2 regions of the Bradyrhizobium sp. GCM10028915 genome follow, and region 2 is predicted to be linked to the other one. Evidence: predicted binding sites of a transcription regulator. Region 2 holds the regulator's gene; the other holds the start of a gene.
What was found. Region 2 encodes PhoB, which activates phosphate uptake and scavenging genes when phosphate is short. Its sites were predicted from a motif close to TGTCATNNANCTGTCAT; they were not measured.
Positions count from the first base shown of each region.

Region 1 (9,092 bases), on a different contig from region 2:
GCATCGGCCTTGTTCGAGATGACGAGCGAAATCTCCGCCGGAAAATCCGGCGCGGCCGCGCCCTTGATCAGCGCAGCCATGTTGGAGCCACGGCCGGAAATCAGGATGGCGACGCGGCGTTTCATTACAGCGCCGGTCATTACAGCGCCAGGTCGAGATGGCCGTTATAGACGACGCGGTGCTCGCCCTCGGCCGGGATCACGCTGCCGAGCTGTGCCACGGTCTCACCGGCGTCAGTGAAGATCTCCACGACCTCTTCGACCTTGTCCGGCTCGACAATCGCGATCATGCCGATCCCACAATTGAAGGTCCGCAGCATTTCGAGCTCGGCGATGCCGGCCTGCGCGGCCAGCCATTTGAACACCGGCAGCACTGGCAGGCGCGCCAGATCGATACCGACGCCGAGATGCTTCGGCAGCACGCGCGGAATGTTGTCGGTGAAGCCGCCGCCGGTGATGTGGGCAAGCCCCTTCACCGCGCCGGTCTCGCGGATCGCGCGCAGGCAGGATTTGACGTAGAGACGCGTCGGCGTCAGCAACGCGCCGCCGAGCGTCATGACGGGCGCAAACGGCGCCTGCGCCCCGAAGCCGAGGCCGGATTGTTCCACGATCTTGCGCACCAGCGAGAAACCGTTGGAGTGCACGCCCGACGAAGCGAGCCCGATCACGGCATCGCCGGCGGCGATGTCCTTGCGCGGCAAGAGCGTGCCCCGCTCCGCGGCGCCGACGGCAAAGCCGCCGAGGTCGTAGTCGCCGTCTTTGTAGAGGCCGGGCATCTCGGCCGTCTCGCCACCGATCAGGGCGCAGCCGGATTCGCGGCAGCCTTCGGCGACACCGGCGACGATCGACGCGGTCGCCTCCGGATCGAGCTTCCCGCAGGCAAAATAGTCGAGGAAGAACAGCGGCTCGGCGCCCTGCACCACGAGGTCGTTGACACTCATGGCGACGAGGTCGATGCCGATCCCGCCATGCAGGCCGGTCTCGATCGCGATCTTGACCTTGGTGCCGACGCCATCGGTCGCGGCCACCAGGATGGGATCCTTGAAACCGGCCGCCTTGAGATCGAACAGGCCGCCGAATCCGCCGATTTCGGCGTCGGCGCCGGGCCGTGCGGTGGCGCGCACCATCGGCTTGATCAGGTCGACCAAGCGGTTGCCCGCATCGATATCGACGCCTGAATCGGCGTAAGTGAGGCCGTTTTTGCGGTCGGTCATGCCCGATTTCCAGTGGGTTTGCGGCTGGTTACGTCGAATTCCGGGGACGCGCAATGGCTCGCATGGCGCGCCGCCGTATACTATGTAGAGATATCAACCGGTTCAGCCTCCAAAGGGCCGAATTCGAGGTCAGGCCGGGTGCCGGGAAGCGCCGTGTGAGTATACCGAACATCATTACTTTGGGCCGCATCATGCTGGTCCCGATCATCGTCTGGGCCATCGTGTCGAGCCAAATGGAGGTGGCGTTCGCCGTATTCCTGATCGCCGGTATCAGCGACGCGGTCGACGGCTTCCTTGCCAAGCGCTTCAACATGACGAGCGAGCTCGGCGCCTTGCTCGACCCGCTCGCCGACAAGGCGCTGCTGGTCTCGATCTACATGGCGCTCGGCATCTGGGGCGCGATTCCGCGCTGGATCGTCATCCTGGTGGTCTCGCGCGACATCATGATCGTCGCCGCCGTGATCATATCGTGGCTGTTCGACCGACCTGTGGAGATGAAGCCCTCAAAGGTATCCAAGCTCAACACTGTGGCCCAAGTGGCGTTCGCGGCGTTGGTGCTGGCCGCCCTCGCCTTCGGCTTCAAACCCGGTCCTTATGATATAATCCTGATGGGCCTCGTCACGGTCTTCACGCTCTCCTCCGTGTCGCTCTATCTTGTCGAATGGTTGCGGCACATGAGCACGATCGAGGCCAAGTGAGTTGGGAGCGGCCCCGTAAAAGGCCAACTCCCGCTCGATTAGGTCGCATCTCGTCAAACGAAGCCGGCACGCCGGCACGGAGCAAAGCAAGCGTGCCAGGCCGCGTTCATCCCCGACAGTTGGCGTTTTCGCTTCCGCATGCGGAGAGCCTGAGCCGGGACAATTTCCTCGAAGGCCCCGTCAACGCCGCCGGTCTTGCCCTCATCGACGCCTGGCCGGAATGGCCGAACCGAATCATGTGGCTGGCCGGCCCGGAAGGAAGCGGCAAGAGCCATCTCGCCGCGATCTGGGCCGAGGCTTCAGGCGCCCGCTCGACCACGGCCAATGGGCTGACCGCCGAGGCCGTCCCGGCTGCGCTCGCCACCGGCGCGCTGGTGGTCGAGGATCCCAAAGCCAGGGAATTCGACGAGCGCGCCCTGTTCCATCTGATGAATCTGGCCCGCGAGGACGGCGCCTACGTCCTCTTCACCGGACGCGAGGTGCCCGCGTCTCTCGAGATCGAGCTCGCCGACCTGCGCTCGCGGCTCCGCGCCGTCCCCGTTGTCTCGCTGCTGCCGCCCGACGACCAGCTCTTCCGCGGCCTGATCGTCAAGTTCTGCGCCGACCGCCAGCTCGCGGTGGACGAGAGCGTGGTCAGCTACCTCGCCACTCGCCTGGAGCGGTCCTCGGCCGCCGCCCGACGGGCTGTGGACCTGCTGGACAGCGAGGCCTTGCGCCTCGGCCGCCCCGTCACCCGGGCCCTGGCGGCCGAGCTGCTCCGGGATGTCTGACCAAGGCGGGTTGACGCGGCCGGGCGGCGGAACATCAATGTCATCGAAACGTCATCGCTCTAACACATGCTCCCGCGGGTTTTGCGCGTAAGTCGCAAATTGGAGCGAACTGGATGGACCGACTTCTGATGGATTCTGCGCAAGCTGTTGAAGTTAAAGAAAAAGCCCCGGAAGCCGAAGGCCCGCCGCCGATCGCATCGAGCCCCGAGCGGTTCATCAATCGCGAGCTTTCCTGGCTGCACTTCAACCGCCGCGTCCTGGAGGAATCGGTCAATCCCAGCCACCCCATGCTGGAGAGGGTGCGATTCCTGTCGATTTCAGCGAATAACCTCGACGAGTTCTTCATGGTCCGCGTCGCCGGCATCAAGGCCCAGGTGCGCGAGGGTATTGCTGAGCGCAGCCCCGACGGTCTGACCCCGTCCGAGCAGCTCGCGCTCATCAACCGGACCGTCTCGCAGCTTGCCTCCGACCAGCAGGCAATCTGGCGCGACCTGCGCGGCACGCTCGCCGACGAGGGTATCGTGCTGGTCGAGGGCAAGGAGGTCACCAAGGCGGAACGAACCTGGGTCGAGGACTACTTCCTCAGCAACGTGTTCCCGCTGCTGACGCCGCTCGCGATCGACCCGGCCCACCCCTTCCCGTTCATTCCGAGCCTCGGCTTCACCATCGCGCTCCAGCTCACGCGCGCCGCCGACGGCAAGCAGATGAACGCGCTGATCCGCATGCCCGGCAAGATCGACCGCTTCATCCGTCTGCCGGCTGACGGCAAGGTCGTCCGGCTGATCTCGCTGGAGCAGGCCACCGCGCTGTTCATCAACCGCCTGTTCCCCGGCTACAATCTTCACGGCCAGGGCGCCTTCCGCGTCCTCCGCGACTCCGAACTCGAAATCGAGGAAGAGGCCGAGGATCTCGTCCGCCTGTTCGAGACCGCGCTGAAGCGCCGCCGCCGCGGTTCGGTGATCCGACTCGAGATCGACGCCAAGATGCCGGAGCAGCTGCGCAGTTTCGTGCAGCACGCGCTGTCGACCGCCGACGACGAGGTGTTCCTGGTCGATGGCGTGCTCGCCATGAACGAGCTCTCGCAGCTCACCCGCCTTGACCGGCCCGATCTCGAATTCACCCCTTACGTGCCGCGCCATCCCGAGCGCGTGCGCGAGCAAGGCGGCGACATCTTCGCTGCGATCCGGCAGAAGGACCTCGTCGTCCATCACCCCTACGAATCCTTCGACGTCGTGGTGCAGTTTCTCCAGCAGGCGACGCGCGACCCCGACGTCGTCGCCATCAAGCAGACGCTCTACCGCACCTCCAGCAACTCGCCGATCGTGCGCGCGCTCGTGGAAGCCGCCGAAGCCGGCAAATCCGTCACCGCGCTGATCGAGCTGAAGGCCCGCTTCGACGAGGAGGCCAACATCCGCTGGGCGCGCGACCTCGAACGCGCCGGCGTGCAGGTCGTCTACGGCTTCCTCGAACTGAAGACCCACGCGAAACTCTCGATGGTGGTGCGGCGCGAGGGCGGCAGCCTCACGACCTACGTCCACACCGGCACCGGCAATTACCACCCGGTGACCGCGCGCATCTACACCGACCTCTCCTACTTCACCTCGGAGCCGACCATCGGCCGCGACGCCGCGCGCGTGTTCAACTTCATCACCGGCTACGCTGCGCCGAGCGATCTGGAAAAGATGGCGGTGTCTCCGCTGACCTTGCGCAAGCGCATCATCGAGCACATCCAGGGCGAGACCGCGCATGCGCGGCACGGCCGGCCTGCTGCGATCTGGATGAAAATGAACGCGCTGGTCGACCCCGATATCATCGACGCGCTCTACGAGGCCTCCCAGGCCGGCGTGCAGGTCGAGCTCGTGGTGCGCGGTATCTGCTGCCTCAGGCCCGGTATTCCCGGCCTGTCGGAGAACATCCGCGTCAAGTCGATCATCGGACGATTCCTCGAACACGGCCGAATTTACTGCTTCGGCATGGGCCAGGGCCTGCCGAGCGCGAAAGCGGCTGTATATATCTCCTCAGCCGACATGATGCCGCGCAACCTCGACCGCCGCGTCGAGGTGCTGTGTCCGCTGCAGAATCCCACGGTGCATCAGCAGGTTCTCGAACAGATCATGGTCGCGAATCTCAAGGACAATGAACAGAGCTGGCAATTGTTGCCGGACGGGTCCTCAACGCGTATGAAGACCGCGAAGGGCGAGGAGCCTTTCAACGTCCACAACTACTTCATGACAAATCCGAGTCTGTCTGGCCGTGGTAAGTCGCTCAAGGAATCCTCGCCGCGCCGCCTCACGCGCCGTAATGAACGTCATCAATCTTGATCCGGGATCGTCGACGTGAAGCGGCCGCGCAAGCGCGGCTCGAGCGTCGCGGTCATCGACATCGGCTCCAACTCGGTCCGTCTCGTCGTCTACGAGGGACTGACGCGGAGCCTCATTCCCATCTTCAACGAGAAGACGCTGTGCGGCCTCGGGCGCGAAGTGCAGAGCACGGGACTGCTTGCGCCCGACGCCGTCGACAAGGCGCTGACCTCGCTCAAGCGCTTCCGTGCGCTGTGCCGGGTCATGCAGGTCGGGCGGGTGTTTGCGATTGCGACCGCCGCCTGCCGCGATGCCTCCAACGGCGCCGACTTCATCGCGAAAGCCGAGCGCATCTGCGCGGTGAAGATCGAGATCCTGTCGGGCCCGCGCGAGGCGCGGCTGTCGGCGCTTGGCGTGATCTCCGGCATCCATCATCCTGACGGCATCGTCGGCGACCTCGGCGGCGGCTCGCTCGAACTGATCGACGTGCGCAAAAACACCGTGCGCAGCGGCGTGACGCTGCCGCTCGGCGGCCTCGCGCTGCAGGACCTCGCGCATAAATCCCTGAAACGCGCCGACCGCATCGTGCGCGAAGCGCTCGATGGGGTGCCGCAGCTCAAGGCGGGGAGCAGCCGCAGCTTCTACGCGGTCGGCGGCACCTGGCGCGCGCTTGCGCGCATCCACATCATCCAGAGCGGCTATCCGCTGCAGGTGATGCACGGCTATTCGATTTCGGCGGCCGAGGCGCTCGATTTCTCGCGTCGTCTCCGCCGGCTTGCGGCCGCCGGCATGCTCGCCGACATCGAGATCGTCGCCGATGCCCGGCGTCCGCTCCTCACCTATGCGGCGCTGGTGCTCGAGCACATCATCCGGGTGGCGAAGCCGAAGACCATCGTGTTCTCGACCTTCGGCGTGCGCGAGGGCCTGCTGCACGAGAAGCTGCCGGAGTCCGAGCGCAACAAGGACGGACTGATCTGCGCGGCCGAGGAGCTGAACCAGCTGCTGTCGCGTTCGGCAAAGCACGCCCGCGAGCTGATCGCCTGGACCGACCGCCTCGCGCGCGTGGTGAAGCTGCGCGAGACCGAAGAAGACCGCCGCCTGCGCCACGCCGCGTGCCTGCTGTCCGACATCGGGTGGCGCGTGCATCCCGACCATCGCGGCGAGCAGACGCTGAGCCTCGTCGTCAACGGTAATTTCGGCGCGATCACCCACACCGAGCGCGCCTTCGTCGGGTTGTCCGTGTTCTATCGCTATGCGGGCCTCAGCGAGGAGAACCAGCCGCCGGTCGCCATGCAGGAGCTGCTGACGCCGGCGCAGCTCGAACGCGCCCGCCTGCTGGGCGCGGCCTTCCGCGTCGCACATCTGATCTCGGCGGCGCGTCCGGGCGTCTTGCCCGCGACGCATTTCCGCAGCATGGGCCGCAAGCTGTTGCTGGTGTTCGAGCACCGCCTCGGCGATCTCGTCGCGGATCGAGTCGGCAGCCGCTTCCGCGCGCTCGCCCGCCTGATCAACCGCGCCGGCTCGATCGTCCGACGCTAGCGCTTTTCCCAAGAGATCATGCTCAAAAGATAGATCTACTCCGCCGAGGCCTTGACGTGGCGTTCGGAGGACTCCAGCGCGGCCGCGCTCATGCTGCGGCGGCGCCAGATGGAGCCGACGACCAGCACGACAACGACGCCGAGAGCTGCGCAGAGATATTCGCCGCCTCCGCCGCCATGGGCGAATTGCGGCGGGATGCGCAAGGCGCCGAGCATGTTGTCGAGCGAAGCGCCGAACGGACCGTCGAACAGCGCATGCAGCCTCGGCGCGATGCCGGGATCGGTCGCGATCACTTCGCCCGCGATCCAGCCGAGCAGCGCCGCGCCGGCCCACACCAGAACCGGCAGCTTTGCGAGCAGCGCCATGATCAGCGCCGCGCCGGCGACGATCAAGGGCACGCTGATGGCAAGACCGAGCACCAGCAAGGGCACGCTGCCATTGGCGGCCGCGGCCACCGCAATGACGTTGTCCAGGCTCATGACGATGTCGGCAACGACGACGATCTGCACGGCCTGCCACAGATGCGACGCCGACTCGACGCCGTCCTCGTCCTCTTGCTCCGGCACCAGCAGCTTGGCCGCAATCACGATCAGCGCGAGGCCGCCCACCAGCTTGAGGTACGGCAACTCCATCAGGCTCGCGACGATGCCCGTGAAGATGATCCGCAGCAGCACCGCGGCGCCCGCACCGAGGATCATGCCCCACAGCCGATGCCGCGGCTTGAGGCCGCGACAGGCAAGCGCGATCACCAGCGCATTGTCGCCGGACAAGAGGATGTTGATCCAGATGATCTTGCCGACCGCGACCCAAAAGGTCGGTTCGGCCATCTCAACGCGGAACTGGGTGAAGAATGCCCCGATCGTAGCGGGATCGAAGATCTGCCAGAGCCAGTTCACACTACGTCCTTTCGCCGCGTCTCGTTACCTTATCGGCTGACGGATCAGCCGACGATCTCGTTGCCCGAGAAGAACTGCGCGATCTCGATCGCGGCGGTCTCCGGCGCATCCGAGCCGTGCGCGGAGTTCTCGCCGATCGACTTTGCGTAGAGCTTGCGGATGGTGCCGTCAGCCGCCTTGGACGGATCGGTCGCGCCCATCACGTCGCGATACTTGGCGACGGCACCCTCGCCTTCCAGCACCTGGACGACCACGGGGCCCGACGTCATGAACTCCACGAGCTCACCGAAGAAGGGGCGCGCCTTGTGGACCGCATAGAAGGTCTCGGCCTGTTCCTTGGTCATGCGGATACGCTTCTGCGCGACGATGCGCAGGCCCGCCTTCTCGATCACGGCGTTAACCGCACCGGTGAGATTGCGCGCGGTGGCGTCGGGCTTGATGATCGAGAAGGTGCGTTCGATGGCCATGATGTTGTCCTTGAAGAGAAACAGTGGTTCGGAGTTGCCGGGCTTATATCGGCGCCTTCGCGATACGGCAAGCGACCGCCCAAACGGGCTCGCGGGCGCTTCGCCGCAGGCCGAGGGCGAGTGTTCACCTGAACCGATACTTGTAGATGGCGGCGATCTGGGCGAAGGTCGGCGTCGGGCTTAGGGCCGCTTTCGACCCCATGACGTTGAGTGCTGACCTCTCGTGTCTCGATTGGCGGACGAAACGGGAATCAGGTGTTCACCCCTTCGTGCGAACGCTCCATGGCACGCTTGTAGGCGTCGCGGCCGGTGGTGCGGGCGAGATAGGCCTGTTCGGCGTCGCCGAGGGTGATCCCGCAGTTCCGTTGGCCCAGGTTCAGGGCGTAGGTCACCGAGATGTCGGCTGCTGTGAAAGCCTCGCCGGCAAGGTAGGACGAGTCGGCAAGCCGTTGGCTGACAAGCTTTAGCCGCTTCTGGAACGACTGCAGGCACCAGGTCGCGCCCCAGTTCTCCCGTTCGGCGTCGGGCGCGATGAAGCGGCTGACGACGACGGGCATCATCAGGGTCGCGAGACCGGCTTCGCCCAGATGCAGAAATTGCTGGTAGGCGGGGAACGTGGGATCCTGCGGCGCGGGCGCCAGCGGCGTCGGCCCGTAGCGGGCCATCAGGTACTCCATGATCGCGATCGACTCGACCATGACGACGTCGCCGTCCTGGATCGCCGGGATGTAGTCAGCGGGGTTGACCGCCAGGAACTCGGGGTCCTGCTTGGCGGCCAGCATGTCCACCTGCCGCACGCGGTAGGGAAGGCCCATCTCCTCCAGCACCCATACGACCCGGATCGATCGCGAGGTCTGTCCGCCCCAAACGGTGATCACGCGAAGGCCCCTTCCTGGTGTGACTGAGGATCGACCATGGCAGACTCTATATGACCGTAGCACTCAAGGCAGACGCGAAGCTTAGCTTCAGCGTGGTCTCCTTCCCATCCATTGCGGACGCGTGGTGGGTCCCCCTCTCAGGCTTGGAATTCCAACGTGGATTACAATGATTTCACCCAAATGAACTCAATCTGAAGGCCTCGTCAGGGTTTGGTTCAGCCTCGCCCGGATAATCTCAGGTCCATCGAAACCAAAGCCTCTTTCAGAGGCAGACCGTTTCGGCGGCCTTTCCATCGACGCGATAGCCCCGCGCCAACAGATTTGAGGAGAT
Region 1 is NZ_JBHTFN010000044.1:339,714-348,805, reverse strand. Features, by position in the region: gene purN (phosphoribosylglycinamide formyltransferase) at 1-125, opposite strand, end outside; gene purM (phosphoribosylformylglycinamidine cyclo-ligase) at 140-1,213, opposite strand; gene ACFQX9_RS21760 (CDP-alcohol phosphatidyltransferase family protein) at 1,369-1,911, shown strand; gene ACFQX9_RS21755 (DnaA ATPase domain-containing protein) at 2,004-2,681, shown strand; gene ACFQX9_RS21750 (RNA degradosome polyphosphate kinase) at 2,810-5,002, shown strand; gene ppx (exopolyphosphatase) at 5,018-6,520, shown strand; gene ACFQX9_RS21740 (TerC family protein) at 6,556-7,416, opposite strand; gene ndk (nucleoside-diphosphate kinase) at 7,461-7,883, opposite strand; gene ACFQX9_RS21730 (glutathione S-transferase family protein) at 8,135-8,761, opposite strand.
Region 1: a site for PhoB is predicted at 2,720-2,736, ahead of ACFQX9_RS21750 (RNA degradosome polyphosphate kinase). Genes of this name have one in related genera too.

Region 2 (9,092 bases):
CAGGTCGAGGTCGAGACCCAGCTGCCCGAGACCCCGGTGCTGATCGCGGGGGACCGCGAGGAGTTGCTCCGCCTGTTCGAGAATTTGATCGAGAACGCGCTCAAATACGGCGCCTCCGGTGGACGCATTATCGTGTCGCTGATATCAGGCGCGGCCCCTGATGGAACTCAGGAAATCCGTGTGCTGGTCCGGGATTTCGGCCCCGGCATCGCGCCGGAGCACCTGCCGCGGCTGACCGAGCGCTTCTACCGGGTCGATGTCGGCGACAGCCGCTCGCAGGGCGGCACCGGCCTGGGATTGTCGCTGGTGAAACATATTCTTAACCGTCATCGCGGCCGGCTTTTGATCGAAAGCGTGCCCAAACAGGGCGCCACTTTCACCGCCTGTTTTCCCCAGGGCAAGCCTGCGGCTCTGAGCTAAATTCCAGCGATTTCAGCTGCTTAACACTGTCATCCGACTGTCACCAAACCTTCGTAAAAGCTCAGCTGTCCGCTCCTAAAGGGGCGGCACGGGGAGCGCGATCGGGCGCGGATGGCGCTTCGCTCCCCTGTATGGAGACCAGCATGAATTTCCTCAAAACACTCGTCGCTGCTGGCATGGTCGCCGCATCGACGACGGCGGCCTTTGCTGCCGACATCACCGGAGCCGGCGCGACGTTCCCGTTCCCGATCTATTCCAAATGGGCCGACGCCTACAAGAAGGAGACCGGCAACGGTCTGAACTACCAGTCGATCGGCTCCGGCGGCGGCATTAAGCAGATCCAGGCCAAGACCGTGACCTTCGGCGCCAGCGATGCGCCGCTCAAGGCCGAGCAGCTCGAGAAGGACGGCCTCGTCCAGTGGCCGATGGTGATGGGTGCCATCGTGCCCGTCGTCAACATCGAGGGCGTGAAGCCCGGTGAACTGGTGTTCGACGGCGAGACGCTGGCCAGCATCTATCTCGGCAAGATCACCAAATGGGACGACGCCGCGATCAAGAAGCTCAACCCGAACGTGAAGCTGCCCTCGGAGGCCATCACCGTGGTCCGCCGTTCGGACGGTTCGGGCACCACCTTCAACTTCACCAACTACCTCGCCAAGGCCAGCGCGGATTGGAAGAGCAAGGTCGGTGAGGGTACCGCGGTCGAGTGGCCGGTCGGCGTCGGCGCCAAGGGCAATGAAGGCGTGTCCGGCAACATCAGCCAGACCAAGAACTCGATTGGCTATGTCGAGTACGCCTATGCCAAGCAGAACAAGCTGACCTACACCGGTCTCATCAACAAGGCCGGCAAGCCTGTGCAGCCCACCGTCGAAGCCTTCCAGGCGGCCGCCTCCAACGCCGACTGGGCCAAGGCTCCCGGCTACTACGTCATCCTGACCGACCAGCCCGGCGAGAAATCCTGGCCGATCACGGCGGCGACCTTCATCCTCATGCACAAGGACGCCACCGACAAGGCGGCCTCGCAGGAAGCCATCAAATTCTTCCGCTGGGCCTTCAAGAGCGGCGGCAAGGCGGCTGAAGAGCTCGACTACATCCCGATGCCGGATCCGGTCGTTCAGCTGATCGAGAAGACCTGGGCTGCCGACATCAAGAGCTAGGTTCGCGACGCTCGTGCCCCCGGATGCGCTGCGCTGCATCCGGGGCACGGACCAACAAAAAACGTATACTATCTGGTACAGGGGATCGGCGTGGCAGAGATGGCCGTTCAGAGCGATGTAATCGACGACGCCGGACCGTATAACCGCGCCAAGGCCTTGAGCGCGTTCAAGCTCGGCGACGTTACCTTCTACTGGATTACGCGGCTCTCCGCGATCTCGGTGCTTCTGATCCTCGGCGGCATCATCATTTCGCTGATCGTCGGCGCTTTCCCGGCGATGAAAGAATACGGCGTCTCCTTCCTGTGGACGCAGCGCTGGGCGCCCTCCGCAGATCCGCCGGTGCTCGGCGCGCTCGGGCCGATGTACGGCACGCTCGTCACCTCCTTCATCGCGATGCTGATCGCCATTCCCGTGGGTCTCGGCATTGCGATCTTCCTCACCGAGCTCTGCCCGCAATGGCTGCGCCGCCCGATCGGCATGGCAATCGAGCTGCTCGCCGGTATTCCCTCGATCATCTACGGCATGTGGGGCTTCTTCGTGTTGGGTCCGTTCCTGGCCAACACGTTCCAGCCCTTCATGATCAAGATCTTCGACGGCGTTCCCGTGCTGGGCGCGATCTTCGCAGGTCCCCCGTCCTATCTCAGCCTGTTCAATGCCGCGCTGATCCTTGCCATCATGGTGCTGCCCTTCATCACCTCGATCTCGGTCGACGTGTTCAAGACGGTGCCTCCGGTCCTGAAGGAAGCCGCCTACGGCGTCGGCTGCACCACATGGGAAGTCGTCCGCAGCGTGGTGATCCCCTACACCCGGGTCGGCGTCATCGGCGGCATCATGCTGGCGCTGGGCCGCGCGCTCGGCGAGACCATGGCGGTGACCTTCATCATCGGCAACTCGTTCCGGATCTCGTCATCGATCTTTGCGCCGGGCACCACGATCTCGGCGGCGATCGCATCCGAGTTCGCCGAGAGCGACGGCCTGCACCAGTCCGGTCTGATCCTGCTCGGCCTCCTGCTGTTCGTGCTGACGTTCTTCGTGCTCGCAGCGGCGCGGTTGATGCTGATGCGGCTGGAAAAGAAGGCGGGGAATTAGCGCCATGAATCCGATCTATTCACGCCGCCGCCGCAAGGACATCGTCGTCCGCGGGCTCTGCATCGCCGCAACCGCCTTCGGCGTCACCTGGCTCGCGCTGATCCTGATCACGCTGCTCTACAACGGGCTGGCGGGACTCAATGTCCAGCTGTTCACCGAAAACACGCCGCCACCGGGATCGAACGAGGGCGGTCTGCTCAACGCCATCGTCGGCTCGCTGATCATGACCGTGATCGGCGTCGGCATCGGCGCGCCGCTCGGCATGTTCGCCGGCACCTATCTCGCCGAATACGGCCGCAATGACCGGCTGACCTCGGTGATCCGCTTCATCAACGACATCCTGCTCTCGGCGCCGTCGATCATCATCGGCCTGTTCATCTACGGCGCCGTGGTGGTGCCGATGCGCGGCTTCTCGGCGATCGCAGGCTCGCTCGCCCTCGCGGTCATCGTGATCCCGGTGGTGCTGCGCACGACCGAGGACATGCTGCTGCTGGTGCCGAACGCGTTGCGCGAGGCGGCCTCGGCGCTCGGCCTGCCGCGTTCGCTGGTGATCAAGCGGATCGCTTATCGGGCTGCCCGATCGGGTCTCATCACCGGCGTGCTGCTCGCGACCGCTCGCGTCGCCGGTGAAACCGCGCCGCTGCTGTTCACCGCGCTATCGAACCAGTTCTTCAGCCTCGGCCTGAACAAGACGATGGCGAACCTGCCTGTGACCATCAACAACTTCGTGCAGAGCCCCTATGCCTATTGGAAGCAGTTGGCCTGGAGCGGGGCGCTGCTCATCACCCTGACCGTTCTTGCCCTTAATATTTTCGCGCGCATCCTTGGCGCCGAGAGGACCGCAAAATGAGTGATCTTTCCGTGTCGATGAGCGCGTCCGGTGGACTGCCGCACGCGGCGGTGCTGCCCGAGGCGCCCCCCAAGGTGACCGTGCGTAACCTGAACTTCTATTACGGCGAGCACCATGCGCTGAAGAACATCAACCTGACGCTCGGCGCCAACCGTGTTACGGCGTTCATCGGACCGTCGGGCTGCGGCAAGTCGACCCTGCTGCGCATCTTCAACCGGATGTACGACCTCTATCCCGGCCAGCGCGCCACCGGTCAGCTGATGCTCGATCAGACCAACATCCTCGACCCCAGGCTGGACCTCAATTTGCTGCGCGCCCGCGTCGGCATGGTGTTCCAGAAGCCGACGCCGTTCCCGATGACGATCTACGAGAACATCGCGTTCGGCATCCGTCTCTATGAGAAGATCTCGAAGTCCGAGATGGACGGCCGCGTCGAGAAGGCGCTGCGCGGCGGCGCGCTGTGGAACGAGGTCAAGGACAAGCTCAACGCCTCCGGCCTGTCGCTCTCCGGCGGCCAGCAGCAGCGCCTCTGCATCGCCCGCACCGTCGCGGTGAGGCCCGAGGTGATCCTGTTCGACGAACCCTGTTCGGCGCTCGACCCGATCTCGACCGCCAAGGTCGAGGAGCTGATCCAGGAGCTGTCCGAGGATTACACGATTGCGATCGTCACCCACAACATGCAGCAGGCGGCGCGCGTCTCCGACAAGACCGCCTTCATGTATCTCGGCGAGTTGATCGAGTTCGACGACACCAGCAAGATCTTCACGTCGCCGTCCGATCGGCGCACGCAGGATTACATCACCGGCCGGTTCGGCTAGGAGACGCGACATGGGTTCTGAACATACCGCAAAGGCCTTCGACACCGACCTCCAGGAACTCACTCGCCTGGTCGCCGAGATGGGCGGCATCGCCGAGCGCATGATCGTCGAGTCCGTCGACGCGCTGATCCGCCGCGACGTCCCGCTCGGCCAGCGCGTCGTCGCCATCGACACCGAGCTCGACGCGCTGCAGAAGCGCATCGAGGAGCGTGCGGTGCTCACCATCGCCCGCCGCCAGCCGATGGCGGTCGATCTGCGCGAGATCGTCGGCGCCATGCGCGTCGCGACCGATCTCGAGCGCATCGGCGACCTCGCCAAGAACATGGGCAAGCGGGTTGCGGCGCTGGAGACGGACTTCCATCCGCTCAAGCTGTTCCGCGGCCTCGAGCACATGACCGACCTCGTGCAGCAGCAGGTCAAGTCGGTGCTGGACGCCTATGCCGCGCATGATTTGCCGGCGGCGATGGCGGTGTGGAAGGGCGACGAGGAAGTCGACGCCATCTGCACCTCGCTGTTCCGCGAACTCCTCACCTACATGATGGAGGATCCGCGCAATATCTCGTTCTGCATCCATTTGATGTTCTGCGCCAAGAACATCGAGCGGATCGGCGACCACGCCACCAATATCGCCGAGACCGTGTTCTACATGATCGAGGGCCAGGCGATCACCGACAAGCGGCCGAAGGGCGACATGACGACCTTTGCCAACACGGTACCGAACACCTGAAGACTTAAGGAGCGACGACCCGATGGGCGCACGCATTATGGTGGTTGAGGACGAGGAAGCCCTGACCGAGCTTCTCCGCTACAACCTCGAAGGCGACGGCTATGACGTCGAGACGGTGATGCGCGGCGACGACGCCGACACCCGCCTCAAGGAGCACATCCCCGATCTGATCGTGCTCGACTGGATGCTGCCGGGCCTGTCAGGCATCGAATTGTGCCGGCGGCTTCGCACCCGTCCCGAGACCAAGCAGCTTCCGATCATCATGCTCACCGCGCGCGGCGAGGAGAGCGAGCGGGTGCGGGGTCTTGCGACCGGCGCCGACGATTACATCGTCAAGCCGTTCTCGGTGCCGGAGCTGCTGGCGCGCGTGAAAGGCCTGCTGCGGCGCGCGAGCCCGGAGCGCCTCGCCACCGTCCTTGCTTTTGGCGACATCGAGCTCGACCGTGACAAGCGCCGCGTGGCGCGCTCGGGCCGGCCGATCGATCTCGGTCCGACCGAATATCGCCTGCTGGAGTTCTTCCTGGAGCATCCGGGGCGCGTGTTCTCGCGCGAGCAGCTGCTCGACAGCGTCTGGGGTCGCGACATCTATATCGACGAGCGCACCGTCGACGTGCATATCGGTCGCCTGCGCAAGCTGCTCAATCTCGGCCGCGAGCAGGACCCGATCCGCACCGTCCGCGGCGCCGGCTACGCGCTGGATGATCGCTTCGCGAAGGCGGAGCAGGTGTAGGGTTGCAGGCTTGTTTGTTGGCGAGCTGTCCCTGCATTCTCAGCCGTCGTCCCGGACAAGCGAGCGAAGCGAGCGCTGATCCGGGACCCATAACCACCGAACGTGGTTTGGCGAAGACTCGGAGTGACCCCTTCCGCACGATTATTGCGTGCTCGGAGTATGGGTCCCGGCCCCCCGTGCGCAATTGCGCACTAGGCCGGGACGACACTGAAATTGTTGAACTGTCTTCGCGTGACGACTAACGGGGACCCGGCTTTACCGGTGCGCGGCGCCGATCCGACGCGGGCTGGTACGCAACGCGCGAGTGCTGGGCGCAATAGGGCAGTCCGGACAGCGCCCTTCCACCGCAGAAGAAGAAGTCCGGGCTCGAGGGATCGCCGACCGGCCAGTGGCAGGTCGCCTCGTTCAATTCCAGCAGCGACAGCCGCTGGCTCATCGGCACCACGTTGTCGTAGGTGACCGGATCCGGCTCAGCCTCGACCTCGAAGGCCTGCGCCAGCGCGGTGTTGCCGCGCGAGATCGGGCGGCTCACCCGCATCATGTGCTGCGCGGGGCGCGCCTTGCGCGGCCGCGGCGCTGCCGATGATGGGCTCTTGGCGCGGCCCGAAAGGCCGAGCCTGTGCACTTTGCCGATCACGGCATTGCGGGTCACATTGCCGAGCTCCGCCGCGATCTGGCTGGCCGAAAGTCCGGCCTCCCAGAGCTTTTTCAGCTGCTCGACGCGATCATCGGACCAGGTCAAAACCGTCATTGCACCCTTTCCCTCGCTGCGCGCCAGCCATCCTGGGGCCTCGCAGCGAATGCCTAAGCCTTCAAAAACCCGTGCCGCCAGAATCCCTTAAGGCTCGCCGGGCGCGTCTTGAACGCCCGAACGTTTACGCCGGTACATAAGGACTTAAAGATCAGAACCACTGCACGAGATGTCGTATCTGACAATCCAAACGCTACAATATGGCGTGACTCCCGCGCAAGAGTCCGCCGACTCGCTTCCACATGTTCCGTGGCCATATCCCGCAAAATCGGCACCGCAAGACTACGGATTCAGCGTTTCGCGAGGCTTTCCGGGCGGCATTGACACCCGTTTCACCAGGCCTAAGATAGTCGCACGTGCCGCCCTCAAGAGGCGGCACGTTTCGTTTTCCGGGCCGGTCGATGGTGCGTTGCGCAATGCACGCTCACTCCGTCCGCAACATTCAAGTGACCATCATGACTAACAGCGCAGCGCCGCATTTGCTCCCCGTTTTCGCCAGGTCCGACCTTGGTTTCGAGCGTGGCGAAGGCTGCTGGCTGATCGCGACCAATGGCGAGCGCTATCTCGATTTCACCTCCGGGGTGGCGGTGAATGCGCTCGGCCATGCCCATCCGGCGCTGGTCGCGGCGTTGCAGGAGCAGGCCACGAAGCTCTGGCACATGTCGAATCTGTTCCAGAGCCCGGACGGCGAAAAGCTCGCCGCCCGCCTGTGCAATGAAAGTTTCGCGGATTTCGTGTTCTTCTGCAATTCCGGCGCCGAAGCGCTGGAATGCGTGATCAAGGTCGTGCGCCGTTATCACGCCGCAAAGGGTCATCCCGACCGCTATCGCATGATCACCTTCGAAGGCGCCTTCCATGGCCGCACGCTGGCGACGCTGGCCGCAACGGGATCGGCAAAATATCTCGAAGGTTTCGGCCCTCCGATGGAGGGCTTCGACCAGGTTGCGCATGGCGATCTCGATGCCGTGAAAAAGGCAATCGGTCCGCAGACCGCCGGCATCCTGATCGAGCCGATCCAGGGCGAGGGCGGTGTGCGTTCGGCAACGCCCGCCTTCCTGAGGGCGTTGCGCCAGCTCTGCGACGAGAAGGGTCTGTTGCTCGCCTTCGACGAGGTGCAGACCGGCATGGGCCGCACCGGCGATCTGTTCGCGTACCGCCGCCTTGGCGTCGAACCCGACGTGATGTCGCTGGCCAAGGCGCTCGGCGGCGGCTTCCCGATCGGCGCCTGCCTTGCGACCGCGGAAGCGGCGTCCGGCATGACGCCGGGCTCGCACGGCTCGACCTTCGGGGGCAATCCGCTCGCGATCGCGGCTGCGAACGCCGTGCTCGACGTCATGCTCAAGCCCGGCTTCTTCGACCACGTGCAGAGGATGTCGCTGCTGCTCAAGCAGAAGCTCGCCTCCGTGATCGACCGTCACGGCGATGTCGTCAGCGAAGTGCGCGGCGAGGGCCTCCTGATCGGCATCAAGGCCGTGGTGCCCTCCGGCGATCTCGTTGCAGCCTTGCGCGACCAAAAGCTGCTCACCGTCGGTGCCGGCGACAATGTCGTGCGTTTCCTGCCGCCTTTGATCGTCACCGAAGCCGAGATCGAGGACAGCGTCGGGCGGCTCGAGCGCGCCTGCACTGCGTTGTCCGGCAACAAGCGGGCGGCAAGCTGATGAGCAAGTCGCCCGATAAAACACCGAAGCACTTCCTCGATATCAACGAGCTGCCGCTGTCGGAGCTCAAGCGCATGCTCGCTGCGTCCTCCGCGATGAAGGCGAAGCAGAAGGCGCATCAGCCGGTCAGGCCGCTCGAAGGCAAGACCCTGGCGATGATCTTCGAGCGCCCCTCGACGCGGACGCGGGTGTCTTTCGACGTCGCCATGCGCCAGCTCGGCGGCGAGCCCATCATGCTCACCGGCGCCGAAATGCAGCTCGGCCGCGGCGAGACCATCGCCGACACCGCGCGCGTGCTGTCGCGCTATGTCGACGCCATCATGATCCGCATTCTCAATCACGATGCGCTGCTGGAGCTTGCGGCAAACGCCACCGTGCCCGTCATCAACGGCCTGACGCGCCGCTCGCATCCCTGCCAGGTGATGGCGGACCTCATGACCTACGAGGAACATCGCGGCCCGATCGAGGGCAAGACCGTGGCCTGGACCGGCGACGACAACAACGTGCTCGCCTCCTGGGCGCACGCCGCCGAGCGCTTCAAGTTCCAGCTCAATGTCGCGACGCCTCCGGAGCTCGCGCCGAAAAAGGCGATGCGCGACTTCATCAAGGCGACCGGCGCGCCGATCATGCTCGGCACGGATGCCGAAGCCGCCGTGCGCGGCGCCGATTGTGTCGTGACCGACACCTGGGTGTCGATGGGCGACAAGGAAGGCGAGCACCGCCACAACGTGCTCAAGCCCTATCAGGTCAATGCGCAGCTGATGTCGCTTGCCAAGCCGGATGCGCTGTTCATGCACTGCCTGCCCGCCCATCGGGGCGAGGAGGTCACCGACGAGGTGATCGACGGTCCACAATCCGTCGTGTTCGACGAGGCCGAAAACCGCCTGCACGC
Region 2 is NZ_JBHTFN010000065.1:642,344-651,435, reverse strand. Features, by position in the region: gene ACFQX9_RS32765 (ATP-binding protein) at 1-420, shown strand, start outside; gene pstS (phosphate ABC transporter substrate-binding protein PstS) at 564-1,577, shown strand; gene pstC (phosphate ABC transporter permease subunit PstC) at 1,677-2,666, shown strand; gene pstA (phosphate ABC transporter permease PstA) at 2,671-3,516, shown strand; gene pstB (phosphate ABC transporter ATP-binding protein PstB) at 3,513-4,334, shown strand; gene phoU (phosphate signaling complex protein PhoU) at 4,345-5,061, shown strand; gene phoB (phosphate regulon transcriptional regulator PhoB) at 5,084-5,791, shown strand; gene ACFQX9_RS32730 (GcrA family cell cycle regulator) at 6,030-6,542, opposite strand; gene ACFQX9_RS32725 (aspartate aminotransferase family protein) at 6,998-8,200, shown strand; gene argF (ornithine carbamoyltransferase) at 8,200-9,092, shown strand, end outside.